DNA from 2 places in the Alkalispirillum mobile genome. Region 1 is predicted to be linked to the other one. Evidence: predicted binding sites of a transcription regulator. Region 1 holds the regulator's gene; the other holds the start of a gene.

Region 1 (9,528 bases):
AGCGTCGGCCCCCTGGGCCTGGGCACGCCCCTGCTGGTGGTGGCCCTGCTGATGATGCTGGTGGTGCCGCTGCCGCCCATCGGGCTGGACCTGCTGTTCACCTTCAACATCGTCCTGTCACTGTCCATCCTGCTGGTCACCGTCTACGCCATGCGGCCGCTGGACTTCGCGGTCTTCCCCACCATATTGCTCATCGCCACGTTGCTGCGTCTGGCGCTGAACGTGGCCTCCACCCGCATCATCCTGCTGGACGGCCATACCGGCACCGCCGCCGCCGGCCGGGTGATCGAGTCCTTCGGCGAATTCGTCATCGGCGGCAACTACGCCGTCGGGCTGGTGGTGTTCGCCATCCTGATCATCATCAACTTCGTGGTGGTCACCAAGGGCGCGGGCCGGGTGGCGGAGGTGTCCGCCCGCTTCACCCTGGACGCGCTGCCCGGCAAGCAGATGGCCATCGACGCCGACCTGAACGCCGGCATCATCGACCAGAAGCAGGCCAAGGAGCGGCGCGAGGATGTGGCGCGCGAGGCGGACTTCTACGGTTCCATGGACGGGGCCAGCAAGTTCGTGCGCGGCGACGCCATCGCCGGCATCCTGATCCTGGTGATCAACCTGATCGGCGGGCTGTCCATCGGCATGCTGCAGCACGACATGATCTTCGGCGATGCCGTGCGCAACTACTCGCTGCTGACCATCGGCGACGGCCTGGTGGCGCAGATCCCTTCGCTGGTGCTGTCTACTGCCACGGCGATCATTGTTACCCGGGTGGCGGACAGCCAGAAGATGAGCGATGCGGTCACCAGCCAGCTCTTCAGCAACCCGCGGGTGCTGTGGGTGGTCGGTGGCGTGATCTTCTTCCTGGGCCTGATTCCCGGCATGCCGCTGCTCCCCTTCGCCTTCTTCGGCACCGTCTGCCTGACGGCCGCTTACCTGATCACTCAACGCCAGAAGGAGACCGCCGAGGCCGAGGCGCAAGGTAGCGCCGCCGCTGCCGGCGAGCAGGCCGAGGAGAAATCCCCGGAGCAGCGCGAGCTCAGCTGGGATGACGTGCCGCCAGTGGATGTGGTCGGCCTGGAGGTGGGCTACGGCCTGATTCCGATGGTGGACCGCAACCAGGGTGGGCAGCTGCTCACCCGGATCAAGGGCGTGCGCAAGAAGCTCTCGCAGGATCTCGGCTTCCTGGTGCAGCCGGTGCATATCCGCGACAACCTGGACCTGGGGCCGAACGCCTACCGGATCTCCATCAAGGGCGTGCCGGTGGCCGAGGCAGAGGTGCAGCCGGGGCGCGAGCTGGCCATCAACCCGGGCAGTGTGCAGGGCGAGCTGAAGGGTATCCCCACCAAGGACCCGGCCTTCGGCCTGGAGGCGGTCTGGATCGAGTCTTCGCAGCGGGATTACGCCCAGACTCTGGGCTACACGGTGGTGGACACCAGCACGGTGATCGCCACCCACCTGTCGCAGCTGGTGCAACAGAACGCCCACCGCCTGCTGGGGCACGAGGAGGTGCAGAAGCTGCTGGATATCCTCGGCCAGAGCCAGCCCAAGCTGGTGGAGGAGGTGGTGCCCAACACCCTGCCGTTGTCGGTGGTGGTGAAGGTGTTGCAGAACCTGCTGGAGGAGCGCATCCCGGTCCGCGACATGCGCAGCATCGTGGAGACGCTGGCCGAGTACGGCGCCCGCAGCAAGGACCCGGCCCAGCTTACCCAGGCGGTGCGTGAGGCCCTGGGCCGGCAGATCGTGCAGAACATCGCCGGCATGACCCGCGAGTTGCCGGTGATGACCCTCGATCCGCAACTGGAACAGATGTTGCTTAATGCAGTACAGGGCGGCGGGGAATCGTCGGGCGGCTTCGAGCCGGGCCTGGCGGAGCGCCTCCAGCAGTCGCTGGCGGACACCACCCGCAAGCAGGAGATGTCCGGCCAGCCGGCAGTCCTGCTCACCTCGCCGCAACTGAGGAATTGGCTGCAGCGGCTTATCCGCCACAGCGTGCCCAGCCTGCACGTGCTCTCGTACAACGAGATCCCGGATGACCGCCAGGTTCGCATCGTAGCCACCGTGGGCCAGCAACAGCAGGTCGGCAGTGGCCAGTAAAGGACAAGAGGGCAGGCGATGAAGATCCAGCGCATTTTCGCCGAGGACATGCGGCAGGCCATTCGCAAGGTACGCGAGGAGCACGGCCCGGATGCGGTCATCCTCTCCACCAAGCAGGTGGAGGGGGGCGTGGAGGTCATTTCGGCCATCGATTACGACAAGCAGGCGGTGGAACAGGCCGCCGACGGTGGTGAGCCGGGGCGCGGCCTGGGGCGGCCCGGCGGGTTGCCGCTGGGGGCGATCGGCGAGAACCGTGCGCGGCGGGAGGAGCAGCAGGAGGCCCCCTCGACGGGAACGGGCGGTGGGTTCCCCGATCCCGCCCGCCTGAACAGTGACAAAAACCCGGCGCCTGACGGGGGTACGTCGCCCCGCCGGAAGCTCGACATCACCGTGGGTGACGATGACGAGGACGAGTTGTTCGCCGACCTGCAGCAGGCTCACGCCGAGTCCGCGCGCGAGGCCCGGCAGCGGGAGGGCGCCGCGTCCGGAGAACGGCGGCCGGCAGCAAGGCGTACGCGCGGGGCGAGCCCCACGCCGCGGGTGGAGTGGGCGCAGGACCCGGCCATGAATCAGATGCGCGAGGAGATCCGCCAGCTCCGCGGGTTGTTCGAGAGCCAGCTGAGCCTGATGGAGTGGAGCCAGATGGGCCAGCGGCACCCGGCCCGGGCCGGGTTGCTCAAGCGGCTGGCTGACATGGGGATGGGCAGCGACGTGGCGCGCCGGTTGGCGGATCACGTGCAGGCGGAGGCCGACCCGGAGGAGGCCTGGGCCCACGCCTTGCAGATCATCGAGCGCAATGTCGCCATCGCCGAGGATGACATCCTGGAGCAGGGGGGCGTGATGGCCCTGGTCGGTCCCACAGGCGTGGGCAAGACCACCACCGTGGCCAAGCTGGCCGCCCGCTTCGCCCTGAAACAGGGTCGGGACCAGGTGGCGTTGGTGTCCACCGATACCTTCCGTATCGGCGCGCAGGACCAGTTACGGAATTTCGCCGGTATCCTGCAGGTGCCGGTCTACAACGCGGCCAGCGGCGAGGAACTCGCCGAGGTGCTGGACAGCCTGCAGGACAAGCGCCTGGTGCTGGTGGACACCGCCGGCATGAGCCAGCGGGACGTGCGGCTTGCCGAACAGTTCACGGCCCTGCGGGAGAGCAGTCGCCGGCTGCGCACCTGCCTGGTACTGTCGGCAGCCACCCAGTTGAGCACGCTCACCGAATCCATGCGTGCCTTTGCCGCCGCCGAGCCGCAGGGCTGCATCTTCACCAAGCTGGACGAGGCGACCAGTCTGGGCGGTATGCTGACCGTGGCGCTGCGCAGCCGCCTGCCCGTGACCTGGCTGGGGACCGGGCAGCGGGTACCGGAAGACCTTGAGATCGCCAGGGGTGATAAACTGGTCGAGCGCGCCGGCGCCCTGGTGGACGAGTACCAGCAGGAGGTGGACGAGGAGGCCCTGGCGTTGAGCCTGGGTGGCGCGCGACATGCTGGTGAATAACACGGGTTTCGATCAGGCAGCAGGACTGAGACGCATGGCTAATCCCAGACCGGTAAAGGTCATCGCCATAACCAGCGGCAAGGGTGGCGTCGGCAAGACCAACGTGTCCGTCAACCTGGCGGCCGCGCTCAGTGCCCGGAATCAGCGGGTCATGCTGATGGACGCCGACCTGGGGTTGGCGAACGTGGACGTGATGCTGGGGCTGTCGCCGCGGAAGAACCTCTCCCACGTGATCGACGGTACCGCCACGCTGGACGAGGTGCTGCTGCGTGCCCCCGGCGATTTCACCATCGTGCCCGCCTCGTCGGGTACCCAGCGCATGGCCGAGCTCACCCCGGCAGAGCACGCTGGGTTGATCCGCAGCTTCAGCGAGCTCAGCCACGACCTGGACTACCTGCTGGTGGACACCGCGGCGGGCATCTCCGATGGCGTTATGAGCTTCGCCAAGGCCTCCCGCGAGGTGATGGTGGTGGTCTGCGACGAGCCCTCATCCATCACCGACGCCTACGCGCTTATCAAGGTGCTGAACCGCGATCACGGGGTGGAGCGCTTCCACATGGTGGCCAACCGGGTGCGCTCGCCGGAGGAGGGGCGGATGCTCTTCCGCAAGCTCTCCGCGGCCACCGACCGCTTCCTCGACCTGGCCATCGATTACGTGGGCATGGTGCCGGAGGATGACTGCCTGCGGCGCGCCGTCCAGAAGCAGCAGCCGGTGGTTACCAGCTTCCCCGGTAGCCCGGCAGCGCGGGCCTTCAAGGACATGGCCATGCGCGTGCAGAAGTGGCCCATGCCGGCACAGATGGTCGGCAACCTGGAGTTCTTCGTTGAGCGCCTGGTGCAATACAGTGCCGGGGAGGTGTCCTGATGAACGGACATGCCATGTACGCCGAAGTGGCGGCGCAGAGCCAGAATGACCTGCTGGTGAGGCACGCCTCGCTGGTCAAGCGCATCGCCCACCACCTGGCCGGCCGATTGCCGCCCAGCGTGCAGTTGGACGACCTGATCCAGGCGGGCATGGTGGGGCTGTTGGAAGCGGCCCAGCAGTACGATGCCGGCCAGGGGGCGAGCTTCCAGACCTACGCCGGGATCCGCATTCGCGGGGCCATGCTGGACGAGATCCGGCGGTTGGACTGGACCCCGCGCTCGGTGCACCGCAAGGGCCGCTCGGTGGCCGAAGCGATCCGGACCATTGAGCACCGCACCGGGCGGGATGCCCGCGATCACGAGGTGGCCCACGAACTGGGCATCACCCTCGACGAGTACCACCAGATCCTGCAGGATGTTTCCACATCCCGCGTCTTCAGTATCGATCAGGAGGATCCGGCGACCGGCGAACCGCACCAGCTACCGGGCGACCACCCGGAGCCCTTTGCCGAGATCACCGACGAGGGCTTTCAGCAGGCACTGGCCGAGGCCATCCGCCAGTTGCCGGAGCGGGAACAGCTCATCATGGCCCTGTACTACGACGAAGAGCTCAACCTGCGCGAGATCGGCCAGGTGCTCAATATCACCGAGTCGCGCGTCAGCCAGATTCACGGCCGTATCGTCGTCAAGCTGCGCGACTTGCTCAAGGACTGGCTGAGCCGCGGCTAACGCCGCCTCTGTGTGCTAACGGGCCGGATGTAATAGGGGGACTGTCACAGCCATGAACAAGAACATGAAGATCCTCATCGTGGATGATTTCTCCACGATGAGACGCATCATCAAGAACCTGCTGCGGGATCTGGGTTTCAACAACACCGTCGAGGCCGACGACGGCAAGACGGCCCTGCCTATCCTCAAGCGCGGCGGCATCGACTTCCTGGTCACCGACTGGAACATGCCGGGCATGACCGGGCTGGAATTGCTCAAGGAAGTGCGAGCCGATCCCGATCTCAAGGACCTGCCGGTGCTCATGGTCACCGCCGAGGCCAAACGTGATCAGATCGTGGCCGCCGCCCAGGCCGGCGTGAACGGATACATCGTCAAGCCGTTCACCGCCGTCACGCTCAAGGAGAAGATCGAGAAGATCTTCGAGCGGATCGACGCCGAGGGGGCGTGAACGCATGAGCGCAGAATCCATGAGCGATGGCCAGGCCAATCACCCGCAGGAGGATAGCCTGGCGCGTTACCGCGAGGCGGCGGAACGCCTGATGCAGGCGGTTGACCGGGGGGACCAGGGCGAGGCCGACGCGGTGGTGGACGAGCTGACCCACCTGCGCGAGACCGAGCTCTTCCAGCAGCTGGGCCAGTTGACCCGCGACCTGCACGAGGCGATCAAGTCCTTCAAGCTGGACACGCGGCTGTCAGACATCGCCGCCACCGAGATCCCCGACGCCCGGGAGCGCCTGAACTACGTCATCACCATGACCGAGCAGGCGGCCCACCGCACCCTGGGCATCATCGAAGAGTCCATGCCGCTCACCGACGAGCTCCGCGACCAGTCCGCGGAGCTGGCCGAGCGCTGGCGCGCCTTCCGTCGCCGGGAGCTCTCCGCCGAAGAGTTCCGCGAACTCTCGCGGGACATCGACGGCTTCCTGGGGCGCGCCCGGCTGTCCGCGTCCGATCTGCACAATAAGCTCTCCGAGGCCCTGATGGCCCAGGACTACCAGGACATCACCGGGCAGGTCATCCGTCGGGTGATCGGGCTGGTCGAGGAGGTCGAGGAGAACCTGGTGCAGATGGTGGCCCTGTCCGGCAAGGCCCGGGGTGAAGAATCCCGGAAAACGGCCGATAAGGGCAAAGAGAACAAGGAAACCGATATGCGGGGCGAAGGGCCACAAATGCCCAGCAAGGGTGAGGATGTGGTCAAGGGCCAGGACGACGTGGACGATCTGCTGTCCAGCCTGGGCTTCTGATTGGACACGCGCCCGGCTCCTGCCGGCTGAGCAGGGCACCGCATGAATCACAGGGGGCAGGCATGGGGATCGACATCGAAGACGACATCGTTCAGGACTTTCTGGTGGAGTCCCGGGAAATCCTGGAGAACCTCGGCGAGCAGTTGGTGGACCTGGAGCAGAGTCCCGACGACCGCGATCTGCTCAACGCCGTCTTCCGCGGTTTCCACACCATCAAGGGCGGTGCGGGCTTCCTGAGCCTGGACCCGTTGGTGGAGGTCTGTCACCGCACCGAGGACGTCTTCAATCTGCTGCGCAATGGCGATCGCACCGTCACCCCGGAGTTGATGGACACGGTGCTGCAGGCGCTTGACGTGGTGGTCAACCAGTTCAACAGCATCGAGAACGGCGAGGACCCCGAGCCCGCCGACCCGGCACTGCTGCGCGACCTGGAGGCCCTGAACATCACCGACGAGCAACGGCTGGCCGGGGAGGGCGCTCCGCAGGGCGACACGGCCGCCGCCGACCCGCCGGTACAAGGGAAGAGGCAGGCCGAGGGTGCCCCTGGTCAGGGGGAAGAGGGCGACATCAGCGACCAGGAATTCGAGCAGTTGCTCGACGCCCTGGAGGACGAGCAATCCGCGCCCGCTGCAGATCCCGCCGGTACCGACCAGGGCGCCAGCAGCAGCGACGAGATCACCGACGACGAATTCGAAGCCCTGCTGGACGAGCTGCACGGCAAGGGCAAGCACGCCGGCGTGCCCGAAAAGGAGCCGGCTTCCGCCTCCACCGGCGACCAGGGTGGGACCCAGGCTGCCCCGGATCAGCCTCAGGGCAACGGCGACGAGGAGATATCCGAGGACGAGTTCGAGGCCCTGCTAGACGACCTGCACGGCAAGGGCGGCGCCCCCGGGAAGGGAGCGGCGGACGACAAGGCGGACCGCGGTTCTGCATCGGCCTCCGAGGCCCCGCCTGCCGCCCCCCGGGAGCCGACGCCCAAGGCCCGGGCGGAGCAACCCGCGCAGCCCGCCAAGCCGGCCGCGGGTGGCGGTTCCGGTGGCCAGAAAGGGGGCGGTGGTACGGGGGGGCAGTCCTCGGGCGGTGGGGGTGCCGGCAAGGCACCCGCACCCAAACCGGAAGCCACCGTGCGCGTGGATACCGCCAAGCTGGACGACATCATGAACCTGGTCGGGGAGCTGGTCCTGGTCCGGAATCGGCTGGCCACGTTGCGCGGCGTGCTGGGCGATGAGCGCATGGGGCAGGCGGTCTCAGACCTGGAACTGGTTACCTCCGACTTGCAGACCGCGGTCATGAAGACCCGGATGCAGCCGATCAAGAAGGTCTTCGGGCGCTTCCCCCGCCTGATCCGTGATCTCGCGCGGAACATGGACAAGGACATCAAGCTGGAGACCCGCGGCGAGGACACCGACCTGGACAAGAACATGGTCGAGGCCCTGGCCGATCCCATGGTCCACCTGGTGCGCAACGCCGTGGACCACGGCATCGAACCCCCGGACGAGCGTGAGGCAGCGGGCAAGCCCCGCGCCGGCACAGTCCTGCTGGCCGCCGAACAGGAGGGGGATCACATCCTGCTCACCATCGCCGACGACGGCCGGGGTATGGATGCCGAGAAGCTGCGTAACATCGCGGTGGAAAAGGGCGTGATGGACCGAGAGTCCGCCAACCGGCTGGACGAGAAAGAGTGCTACAACCTGATCTTCGCCGCTGGCTTCTCCACCAAGGAGGAGATCTCCGACGTCTCTGGGCGCGGGGTGGGCATGGACGTGGTCAAGAACAGCATCTCGCGTCTGAACGGCACGGTGGATATCGACTCCGAGATGGGTGTCGGCACCACCATGAAGGTTCAGCTGCCGCTGACGCTCGCCATCCTGCCCACGCTGATGGTCAAGGTCGGGGGGCGCAAGTTCGCCTTGCCCATGTCCGTGGTCCGCGAGATCTTCGAGCTCAACCACAAGCGGACGAACGTGGTGAACGGGCGGCTGGTGGTCATGGTGCGCAACAAGGCCATGCCGCTGTTCTTCCTCGAGCGCTGGCTGCAGCAGATGGGCGAGGGTACCGTGCGGAGCATGCACGAGGCCGGCAGCGACGACGAGCGCCAGGTGGTGACCGTGATCCTCGGCAACCAGGCCGTGGGCTTCGTGGTGGACGAGGTCATCGGGCTCGAGGAGGTGGTCATCAAACCCCTGGGTGCCATGCTCCAGGGGCTGCCCGGCCTGGCCGGGTCCACCATCACCGGCGACGGCAAGATCGCCCTCATCGTCGACATCCCCAGTCTGGTCAAGGCTTACGGTACCCGGCTCTGACCGGGTGCCGTCGGCCAATGCCCCCCGGTCCGGCCCCGCTGAGCCCGCCTGATACGGTAGACTGCGACTACCGAGACATGAACGTCCCTGCATCGGGAACTGGGAGGTAATGGGTGAAAGTACGTGCGCTGGTGGTGGATGACTCCGGCTTCTTCCGCCGCCGTATCAAGGCCATGTTGCAGGAGCATCCCCGCATCGAGGTGGTGGGGGAAGCGGCCAATGGACGGGAGGCGGTGGCGCAGGTGCAGAAGCTCCGCCCGGACGTGGTCACCATGGACATCGAGATGCCGGAGATGGACGGCATCACTGCCGTGCGCGAGATCATGCGCCAGCAGCCCACCCCGGTGCTCATGTTCTCCTCGCTGACCTACGACGGCGCCCGCGAGACCCTCGATGCCCTTGATGCCGGGGCGTCCGATTTCATTCCCAAGCGGTTCGCGGACATCTCCGGCGACATGGAGCAGGTCAAGCGCCAGTTGCAGGAGCGCGTGATCGCGCTGGGCGGTGGCCGCGGCGCGCCGGCCAGTCGTGCCCCGCGCCCCTCCGCGCCCACCAGCCCGCCGCCGGCCCGGAGCGAAGCGCAGCGCCCGGCAACCCCCGCGGCCCGGGCCGGCACGGAAAAAACCGGCGTTGCAACGGCGCGGTCGCGTGCGACAACACCATCCGCACCAGCCGCCGCGCCGGCAGAGGCCCCGCCGCCCCGTGCTGATCGCGGGCATCGGGTGCGCGCCGGGGACCTGAAGCTGGTCGTGATCGGGACATCCACCGGCGGCCCGGTCGCCCTGCAGCGGGTCATGACCCAGCTG
Region 2 (9,528 bases), on a different contig from region 1:
CCTGCATGGTGAGGTGCTCGCGCAGACGCCGGTGCGCCTCTTCCAGGCTAATGGTCTGCAGGTGCTGGGTCTGATGGCCGGCCTGTTTGGACGGGGGTACCTCGGTCATGGAGCATCAAACCTCATCTCGAAATACGGTGAGTGTATGGCCAGCGCTGTAGCCCTCTGATTCGGCGGGGATCACGGTGTAGCCGTTGCTGTCGGCCAGGCTGCCGAGTCGCAGGCCGTGATCCGTTGGCAGGGGTGTGGCCTGATCGCCGGTGATGCGCAGTCGGGTGTAGGTCGTCACGCCCACCGACGCGGTGATTTTGCCGGTCAAGCGCACAGTGCGGTCGGGCCCGGGCACTGGCGCCCCGGCCAGGTGGGCCAGTGCCGGGCGGATCAGTACCGCCTCTACGGCCAGTGCCGCCAGCGGCGCACCCGGGCAGAGGATGACGGGTGTGTCGCCAACGTGACCGACGCCGGCGGATTCCCCGGGTTGCAGGGCCAGGCCGTGGCAGGCGCAGGTTCCGGCGGCTATCAGTGCCCCGGCGGCATGGTCCGATGCCCCCCACCCGGAGCCCCCCAGGATCACCATCAAGTCCGAATCGGGCGCGGCCGTCCGCAGCGCGTCCGAGTAGTGGCGGCCCTCGTCATGCGGTACTTTCGCCTGCTCCAGGTGCACGTCCGGGTGGGCTGTCAGCCGGGCTGCCATCCAGGCCAGGCCGGCGGCGGCCACACCGGACCCGGGCAGCAGGGTGACCCGCAGTGGCGGCAGAACGGGGATCTCATCCCGCCCGCTGGCATGAAGCAGTGCGAGGTGGCGGCCGTTCAAACGCTCGCCAGTCTGCACGAGTGGTGCGTCTTCACCCAGCCAGCCTCCGGCGGGGATCACCCCTTCGCCGGGCGCGAATTCCTGCTGCACCCAGGGTGTTGGCCCCTCCCAATCCAGCGCCGACAGCGGGATGACCACGTTGCTGGCCGGCGGCAATGACCGGCCCGATTCCACCGGCTGACCGCCTAGGGCCATGGGGTTGTAGGGGGAAGCCCCTGCCGTGCACTCCGCGGACGTTGCCCAGCCATCGTAGCGGGCGGCGGGCGTGGGCGGACATGGCCTCGCGTTGCAGACCGACTTGGCCGCCCTGCGTCCCAGTGCATGCGCCAGGGGTACGGACACCTCGGCGGGACTGCGCTCACCGCAGGCCTGACGCAGCGCCGCCAGTGCCGTGGCGACAGGCGTAAAACGTGTGAATCCGCGGAGGGTGGTGTGCATACAGGGGTTGAGGCCTCATGGCCGGTGGTCACGGGAAGCTGTGTGTTCAAGATACGTTTCAGGCCGGAGACCTGTCAGGGATGGTGAAAAAAATGCATTCTCAAGCAGCAAAATACAGTTCTGCCGAGGGCGGCGGGGCAATCACTGGGGGCATGTGGCCGCGGGGTTGTGGGTCTATGCTGTCCGTTACAGACATTTCCGAGGCTTGTCCGAGGAGGCACCATGCAGCAGTCCCGCCTACCCCTTCGCAACCGAACGCACCGTTACGCCGGTCTGGTAGCGGCATCAGCGCTTTCCCTCGCGGTGAGTTTGCCGGCGCTGGCGGAGGTCAGTCGCAGTGACCAGATCGTGGACACCGAGATCGAGAGCGAGGAGGTCCAGTTCGACGTGGTCCAGGTGCTGGAGGGCCTGGAGCACCCCTGGGCGGTGGGCTGGTTGCCGGATGGCCGCAAGCTGGTCACCGAGCGGCCGGGCCGGCTCTGGCTGGTGGAGGGTGACGAGGTCACGCAGGTGAGCAACACCCCGCGGGTGAACCCGGATGAGCGTGACGGCCTGGCCCTGGAGGAGAGCTGGCAGGGTGGACTGCTGGATCTGGTGGTCCACCCTGACTACGAGGAAAACGGCTGGATCTACATGACCTACGCCAGCCCCGGTGATGACGACACGGTCATCGGCGATGCCGAGTTCGGCAGCGGCACCGCCCTCGCCCGGGCGCGGCTCAGCGATGATGGCAGCGAGTTGACCGACCTGGAGACCCTCTACGTGCAGATGCCCCGCACCGCGCCCGGGCGGCACTACGGCTCGCGCATCGCATTTCCGGGTGACGGCACGGTGATCTTCTCCATCGGCGACAGCGGCCTGCGTGCGCCCTCGCAGGACCTGACCGATCCGGCGGGTTCCATGATCCGGCTCAACGAGGACGGTGGGGCCGCGGAGGACAATCCGCTGGTGGATATCGCCCCCGGCAACCTGCGCCCGGAGATCTTCTCCTTCGGCCACCGTAACAACCAGGGCCTGACGATCCACCCGGAGACCGGCGAGATCTGGACCAGCGAACACGGCCCCCGGGGCGGTGACATGATCCACCGTATCGAGGCCGGCAACAATTACGGCTGGCCGCAGGTGGCCTACGGCACCGAGTACTCCACCGACGAGATGGTGGGCATCGGCAAGTCCGCCCCTGGGGTGACGCCGGCGGTGCATTACTGGGACTACTCCATGGCCCCGTCCGGTCTGGCCTTCTACGTGGACGGCCACGTCCCGGGTTGGGAGGGCAGCCTGTTCGCCGGCTCGCTTGCCGAGGAGCAACTCCATCGACTAGTGCTGGACGGGGACAGCGTGGCCCACGAGGAGATCCTGCTGGACGGCACCATCGGGCGCATTCGCGACGTCCGCCAGGGACCCGATGGCCGGCTCTACCTCCTCACCGACGAGGAAGAAGGCGGGCTCTACCGGCTGGACCCGGTGGCGGACTGACCCCCGCCGTTCCCCTCCCATTCCATCTGCGCAGCATAGGGTTTGCGCCGGCCCACCCGGGTCGGCGCCCCCCCTGCTCAAGTCTTGCCACCCCATGCCGACTCAGTAATTGGGTCGGGATTCCCCCGGCAGGTGCGCGCATGAGAGGATGCCTGTCGCAAGCATGAAAACAAAGACGGGCCGGGGAGGTGGCCGAGCCCCGTCAGACAAAACAATTACAAGACGCAGGGTGGAGACATGTCGGTGACTAACGCTTCAATTCGCGAGGAGCTGGCACAGGCGCCGTCCGGTGCTGGCGGCAAACACTGGTGCCTGCCCCTGCCCCTGGCCCTGGTGGCCCAGGGTGTGGTGGTGCTGCTACTGCTGCTCCAGTGGCTGGCGGGGTGGGCCACGCTGCCGGCCGCGCTTGCCATGGGGGTGCTGGCAGGGGGTTTGGTCGCGCTCCAGGCCCTTCGTGGTCGGGGCAGTGCGTTGGACGCCGCCGAGGTGGTGGACCGCGGGGCCGCGACGGACATCATTGATATTGGCGCTCCGGAGCCGGGCACGCCGGGCGCGGGGCTCTTGGAGCGGGACCGGGCGCCGCTTCGGTCGGTGATCGGTGAGTTGCGCACCCAGGCCGTCCGCGTGGCCTACGAGGGCGCGCGGCTGCGCAAGCAGAGCCGTGCCGCGAAGGAGGATGCCGCTGCCCAGAGCGAGTTGACCAGCGAGATCACTCGCGCCTCCACCGAGACCACCCAGGCCCTGGAAGACATCGCCCGCCGGGCGGAGACCATCTCCAGCCTCAATGCCGAGGGGCTGCAACTCAGCCGCGCCGCCGAGGACCAGCTCAAGGAGGCCGCCACCGGAGTGGAGAGCGCGAGCGAGCGGCTGCAGCGCTTTGCCGAGACGGTCAGCCGGCTGTCAAAGGCCGCTGGGGATATCGACCGAATCAGCGGCATGGTGGAGGGCTTCTCCAAACAGACCAACCTGCTCGCCCTCAACGCGGCCATCGAGTCGGCCCGCGCCGGCGAGGCGGGGCAGGGCTTCGCCGTGGTGGCTGAAGAGGTGCGCGACCTGGCCAGCAAGGTGGCCGATGCCAACCAGGAGATCCGCGAGACCATCGCCCAGGTGGATGAGCTGATCCGCGATACCGGCCAGGGCAGCGAGGAGATCTACGAGCACAACGAGCACGTGCGCGAGGTGCTGGCCGAGGGCACGGCACGGTTCCAGAACATGATCCGCGACGCCGAGGCCAACCACGTGGAGTTGGAAGGCATCGGCACGGCGATCGAGGAGTTGACCAACACCAACCGCGAGACCTACGAGCGGATCAACGAGATCGACCGGCGCAGCGACACCATCCAGGAGGATGCCGAGCGGGCCGATGAGTTCTCCGCCAACCTGCGCGAGGTCTCGGAGCGCACCCTGCTCGGGCTCTGCCAGGTGCGCACCCACGAAGGGGCGCTGGAGGCGCTACTGGCCCGCCGGGAGGCCCATCGGGAGAAATTGGTGGAGCGGCTGGAGGCCATGCACAGCCGGGGCGTGAACATCTTCGATACCCACTACCAGCCGGTCCCTGATACCGACCCGCAGAAGTACACCACCAGTTACCTGGAGGCCGTGCGCGAGATGCAGGGCCTGATCGATGAGGGCGTGAAGGACCTGCCTGGCGCCGTCTACAGCGCCCTGGTGGATGTGAACGGCTACCTGCCGGTGCACAACAGCTGGGTCTCCGAAGCACCGACTGGCGACCCGGTGCACGACCGGGACAAGAGCCGCCACATGCGCATGTTCAACACCAACGAGATGGAGGTGCGCCGGGCGCGCAACACCCGGCCCTTCCTCATGCAGATCAACCTGCGCGATACCGGCGAGGTGCTGGTGGACCTCTCCCTGCCGGTCCACGTGGAGGGTCGCCACTGGGGCAACCTGATCTTCGGGTTCCCGGTGGAGCACCTGCTGCAGGGGTAAATCAGGGCCGCACGGTGATGCCGGCAAAGACGTTGCGTTCGGGGGCCGGGTCGAAGTAGCGGCCCCCGTCCGCGTTGATGCGGATGTTGCTGAAATACTCTTTGTTCAGCAGGTTGTTCACCGCCACGAAGCTCTCCACCGTCCATCCGCCCAGGCGGCTGCGGGTGCCGACCCGCGCATTCACCACACCGTAACCCGAGACGCGGGTGTCGTTGGCGTCATCGGTGTAGGTGCTGTCCACCAGGTAGGCATCGGCCACGGCGAACACGCCTTCGCTCTCCCGGTAGGCGACTTCGGCGAACAGGGTGTTACGGGGCAGGCCGGGCAGCCGGTTGCCGTCGAAGCGTCCGTCGTCGCCGGCATCAAATCGGCGGTATTTGAAGTCGTTGTGGGTGTAGGCGCCGCTGACGGAGAGCTGGTCGTTGGCGAACCAGGTGGCGCCCAGTTCCAGGCCGTGGCGGCGGGTGCGTCCGGCGTTGCGGAAGAACTCCCGGCCGCTCTCGGCCTCGAAGGGCACCAGCTCATCCTTGACCCGGGCGGTGTAGAGGCTGGCCTCGTACTGCACGGTGTGGTCCCAAACCCCCTTGATGCCCACCTCCCAGCTCAGTGCCTCCTGCGGGTCTACATTCGGGTTGAAGCCACTGCCGTCGGGGTCGGCGAACTCGGTGAAGGTCGGCGTCTCGAAGGCGGTGCCGACGTTGGCGTACACCCGATGGTCCGGGTGGAACGCGTAGCTCAGCCCGGCGCTGTGGCTCCATTCGTTGTAGGTGCGCCTTCCGCTACCATCCACACCTTCATAACGGAGTCGGTCGTCGATGGAGAAGCGCATCCGGTCGAAGCGGGTGCCCAGGGTCAGCGTCCAGCGGTCGGTGAGCAGCAGGTCGCCCTGCAGGTAGCCGGCGACGGTGGCGGCTTTTTCAACCTGATCCTGTATTTGGTCTTCTACTCCTTCAGCACCTGACATGTACCGCTCTCGAGCATCTCGTTGTTGCTCAGCATCCACGCCGGCGGTGAAGACTACCGGCAGGGCGCCAAGGTCACGGTGCCCGGTGTACTGGGTGCCAAGGCCGTAGAAGTCCCGGTCGTAGGCGACCAGACTATCGCTCGGTGCATCTCCGAAAAGATAAGGCAACTGCTGCTTAAACTCGCGCCGGGTATAGAAGGCGCGGGCGCTCACCTCATCGCGGGCATTCAGCTCATGTTCCAGCGCCAACCCGACCCGGTACTGGCTCACGTCCTGGCCCGCATCCAGTGTTAGCGCATCGTCCCGGGCAGCGCGCCGGTCGGCGCGCACCTCGTCGCGGGTCAGCCCGCCGGGGTCTTCGGTCTTGGGGGCATCCAGGTAGTGGAACACGCCGGTGACCCGGGTGCGCTCATTCAATTGATGGCCGAAGTTGGCGCGGACCAGGCTCTTGCGCGCTTCGCTCTGGTCGCGATAGCCCTCGTAGTCCAGGTGCCACGCGCTCAGGTGGTAGTTCCAGGGACCCTCCTGGCCGCCGCCCTGGACAGCAGTACGTTGAAAGCCGTGGCTCCCCAGCTCACCCCGAGCGCTGGCCGTGGTCTCCGGCCCACCCGGCTCGGTGGTGATGTTTAACACGCCCCCTGCGGCATTACCGTAAAGGGCGGAGTGGGGGCCGCGCAGCACCTCAATGTCGCGCACTGACAGCAGGTCGATGGCATCCACCTGGGATTGACCGTCCGGGGTGGTCTCCGGAAACCCGTCCACCATCAGCCGCACCCCGCGGATCCCGAACGGCGCCCGCGCTCCGAAACCGCGTATGGACATGCGGATGTCCTGAGCGAAGTTGTAGCGGTTCTGAAAGTAGACCCCGGGTACCCGGTTAAGGGACTCATCCAGTTGCAGGTGTTGTCGACCCTGTTGAATGTCTTCCGGGGCTACGGTGGTGATGGCCGAGGGCGTGTCCAGCCAGTCGCGGGTCAGCCGCGGTGCTGTGACCTGGATGGGGGCAAGGGTCTCGGCGCCCTCTCCCGTGGGAGGTGTCCCTGCTTGAGCCGCCAGGCTGCCGCCGGCGAGAAGACAAAGAACAGTGCAGGTATGCTTATGGGACATGATCCGTCCTGTCGGGTGGCTGTCAGGGGCATACTCGGCCATGGTCATTCTTGAGCCTAGCGGTGATTGAGCCGTTGCTCCATTCTGAGTGGGCGGGCCCTTGACTTGACCTGAGTGGCGGATCAGTCTCAAAGCCCTCCGGCATGGCCGGTGGCAATGATATTCGTGGGACAGGTTGGGAGTAGCGTGATGTCAGAAGGGGTAGCGGTTCAGGATCTGGCTGAGTGTGTCGAGGCCGAGGTGGTGGGCAATGCCGATACACTCATCAGCCGAGTGGCCGCCCTGAGTGACGCTGGCCCCGACGCCATCGGCTTTTGTACCAACGCCAATTACCTGGATGCCCTGCGCGCCACCCGGGCCGGCGCGGTGCTGATCCGCCGTGAGCACCTGGAGGCCTGTCCCACCACGGCGCTGGTGGTCGACGACCCTTATTACGCTTATGCCGCCGTGGCAGCCCGCCTGTATCCTGCCAAGCGCCCAGCCGCTGGGGTGCATCCGACGGCCGTGCTGGCAGACGACGTGGTGCTCGGCGATGACGTAGTGATTGGCCCCCATGTGGTGCTGGAGGCCGGTGTTCAGGTGGGTGATCGCTGCCAGATCGGGCCCGGTTGCCACATCGGTGTGCAGACCCGCCTCGGCGAGGACACTGAGCTGCTGGGGCGCGTCACGGTGGGCGCCCATTGCGAGGTCGGCAAGCGGGTGGTGATGCACCCCGGCGTGGTGGTGGGCGCCGACGGCTTCGGGTTTGCCAAGGGCCCGGGGGACTCGGGCTGGCGCAAGGTGCCGCAATTGGGACGGGTGGTTCTGGGCGATGATGTGGACCTGGGCGCCAACACCACGGTGGACCGGGGTGCCATCGGCGATACCGTTCTCGAAGAAGGCGTGAAGCTGGATAATCAGGTGCACATCGGCCACAACGTCCGGGTCGGGGCCCGAACGATCATCGCCGGCAATACCGTGGTGGCCGGCAGTACCACCATCGGCTGCGACTGCATGATCGGCGGCTCCACCGCCATCACCGGCCACATCTCGCTTGCGGACGAGGTCATGCTGATGGGCATGACCGGGGTCACCGGCACTATTGATGAGTCTGGGGCCTACGCCTCTCCACTCCCCGCCCAGCCGATCAGCAAGTGGCGCCGTAACACGGTCCGCTTCACCCAGCTCGACAGCCTGTTCCGCCGGGTGAAAAAACTGGAGGCCGCCAGCGCTGCCCCGGGGCCGGCCGCAAGGCGGCAGGACGACGATTAAGCCTGGCAATCGCTTCAAGCCGCTCAACGGTGGCGCGGATGTCATCACCCTGCTGGCGGTGTTGGCCATGGCCGGGCTCTGGTGGCGCGACGGCACCTCCGAGGTGCTGGATGCGCTCCGTCACGCCACACTGCTTCTGCTGCAGCTCGGCCCCATCATCGCCATCGCGCTGGTCCTTGGAGGGTACGTCCAGGCGCTGCTGCCGCGGGACAAGGTTGCCCGGTGGCTGGGGCCGGCCAGCGGGGCGCGGGGTTATGCCGTGGCCATGGTGGCGGGCGCGGTCACCCCGGCGGGGCCCTTCGCCGCATTCCCAATAGCCCTGGCGCTGTTCAGGGCGGGTGCCGGCTTCAACATCTGCGTGGTCTATCTCACGGCCTGGTGCGTTCTGGGGCTGCAGCGCGTGCTGATCTGGGAGGTGCCGCTTTTGGGGCTGGACTTCACCGCCCTGCGGCTGTTGGTTTCACTGCCCTTGCCCATCCTGGCCGGATGGTTGGCCGGGCTTACCCTGGTGTGGTGGCGCCGATGAGCCTGCTGGTGGGTGCGGCGGTATTACTGCTTGCTCTCGTGGTCACCGTGGTGGCAACCCACCGGCGGCAGTCCGCCGGGCACCTTGAGGCCTGGGCGGTCACTCGCTCCCAGGTCCGGTTGCTGGCACCCCGCCTGCCGCCGGCGCTGGTGCTGGGGGAGTGCCTGGGGCGGTTGTTGCCGGAGGCATTGATTGCACAGTTGATGGGTGCGGAGAGCGGCCTGGCCGGCGTGGCGCTGGCCACGGGCGTGGGCCTGATCCTGCCCGGTGGCCCCATGGTGGCCCTGCCACTGGCCATGGCCCTGGCCGGGGCCGGGGCGGCCGCTGCTGCATTGGTGGCGTTGATTACGGCGTGGTCGCTGCTGGCGCTCAACCGTGTTTTCATCTTTGAGGCGCCGGTGCTGGGATGGCCGTTTACCCTGCACCGACTGCTGGTCAGCCTGCCTTTGCCAGCAGCCGCGGGGCTGGCCGCCGGTGTGGCCACCGGCGGCGGTTGGGGTTAGCCATGTATCAAGCCACCCCCAGCGGGGTGGCTCGTTGTCGGTTTTCAGGCTCGAACTGAATGGATAACAATTGTGGCGTTTGCAGGCCTCAGCGCAGGATCAGCAGCGGGATCGGCGAGCGCATGATCATGTGCGTGGTGGTGCTCCCCACGAAGAACTGACGCAGCCGCGAGTGGCCGTAGGCCCCCATGGCCAGCAGGTGGATGTCGTGGGCCTCGCGGTAGTCGCAGACCACCTCGTTCACCTCGCCGGATTTCACCGCCGTGGTCACCTTGAAGCCCTGCTTCTCCAGCCGGCCCCGCGGGCCTCCCAGCTTGGCCCGGTTGGCGTCGGTCTCCGCGCCCACCATCAGGAGGTGCGCTTCGGCACCGTCCAGCAGGCTGCTGCGGGCCAGGCGTTCCACTACCTTGTCGGCGGTGGCGCTGCCGTCGTAGGCGATCAGGAACCGCTCCGGCACCCGGAACTGCAGGGGCACGACCAGCATGGGCCGGTGCAGGGT

What was found. The regulator FliA, encoded in region 1, starts transcription of late flagellar genes. The targets are predictions, from matches to a motif close to GCTAAAGTTNNNNNNNNNNCNGCCGATA.
Region 2: a site for FliA is predicted at 2,804-2,831, ahead of DFR31_RS11785 (methyl-accepting chemotaxis protein). Genes of this name have one in related genera too.

Annotation. Positions count from the first base shown of each region.
Region 1 covers NZ_RCDA01000002.1:201,623-211,150, forward strand. The annotation lists gene flhA (flagellar biosynthesis protein FlhA) at 1-2,091, shown strand, start outside; gene flhF (flagellar biosynthesis GTPase FlhF) at 2,110-3,582, shown strand; gene DFR31_RS09180 (MinD/ParA family protein) at 3,617-4,447, shown strand; gene DFR31_RS09185 (RNA polymerase sigma factor FliA) at 4,447-5,175, shown strand; gene DFR31_RS09190 (chemotaxis response regulator CheY) at 5,240-5,623, shown strand; gene DFR31_RS09195 (protein phosphatase CheZ) at 5,628-6,419, shown strand; gene DFR31_RS09200 (chemotaxis protein CheA) at 6,482-8,722, shown strand; gene DFR31_RS09205 (protein-glutamate methylesterase/protein-glutamine glutaminase) at 8,836-9,528, shown strand, end outside.
Region 2 covers NZ_RCDA01000004.1:114,941-124,468, forward strand. The annotation lists gene DFR31_RS11770 (molybdopterin biosynthesis protein) at 1-109, opposite strand, end outside; gene DFR31_RS11775 (molybdopterin-binding protein) at 116-1,252, opposite strand; gene DFR31_RS11780 (PQQ-dependent sugar dehydrogenase) at 1,475-2,728, shown strand; gene DFR31_RS11785 (methyl-accepting chemotaxis protein) at 2,966-4,678, shown strand; gene DFR31_RS11790 (TonB-dependent receptor family protein) at 4,680-6,749, opposite strand; gene lpxD (UDP-3-O-(3-hydroxymyristoyl)glucosamine N-acyltransferase) at 6,939-8,000, shown strand; gene DFR31_RS11800 (permease) at 8,068-8,526, shown strand; gene DFR31_RS11805 (hypothetical protein) at 8,523-9,029, shown strand; gene DFR31_RS11810 (universal stress protein) at 9,118-9,528, opposite strand, start outside.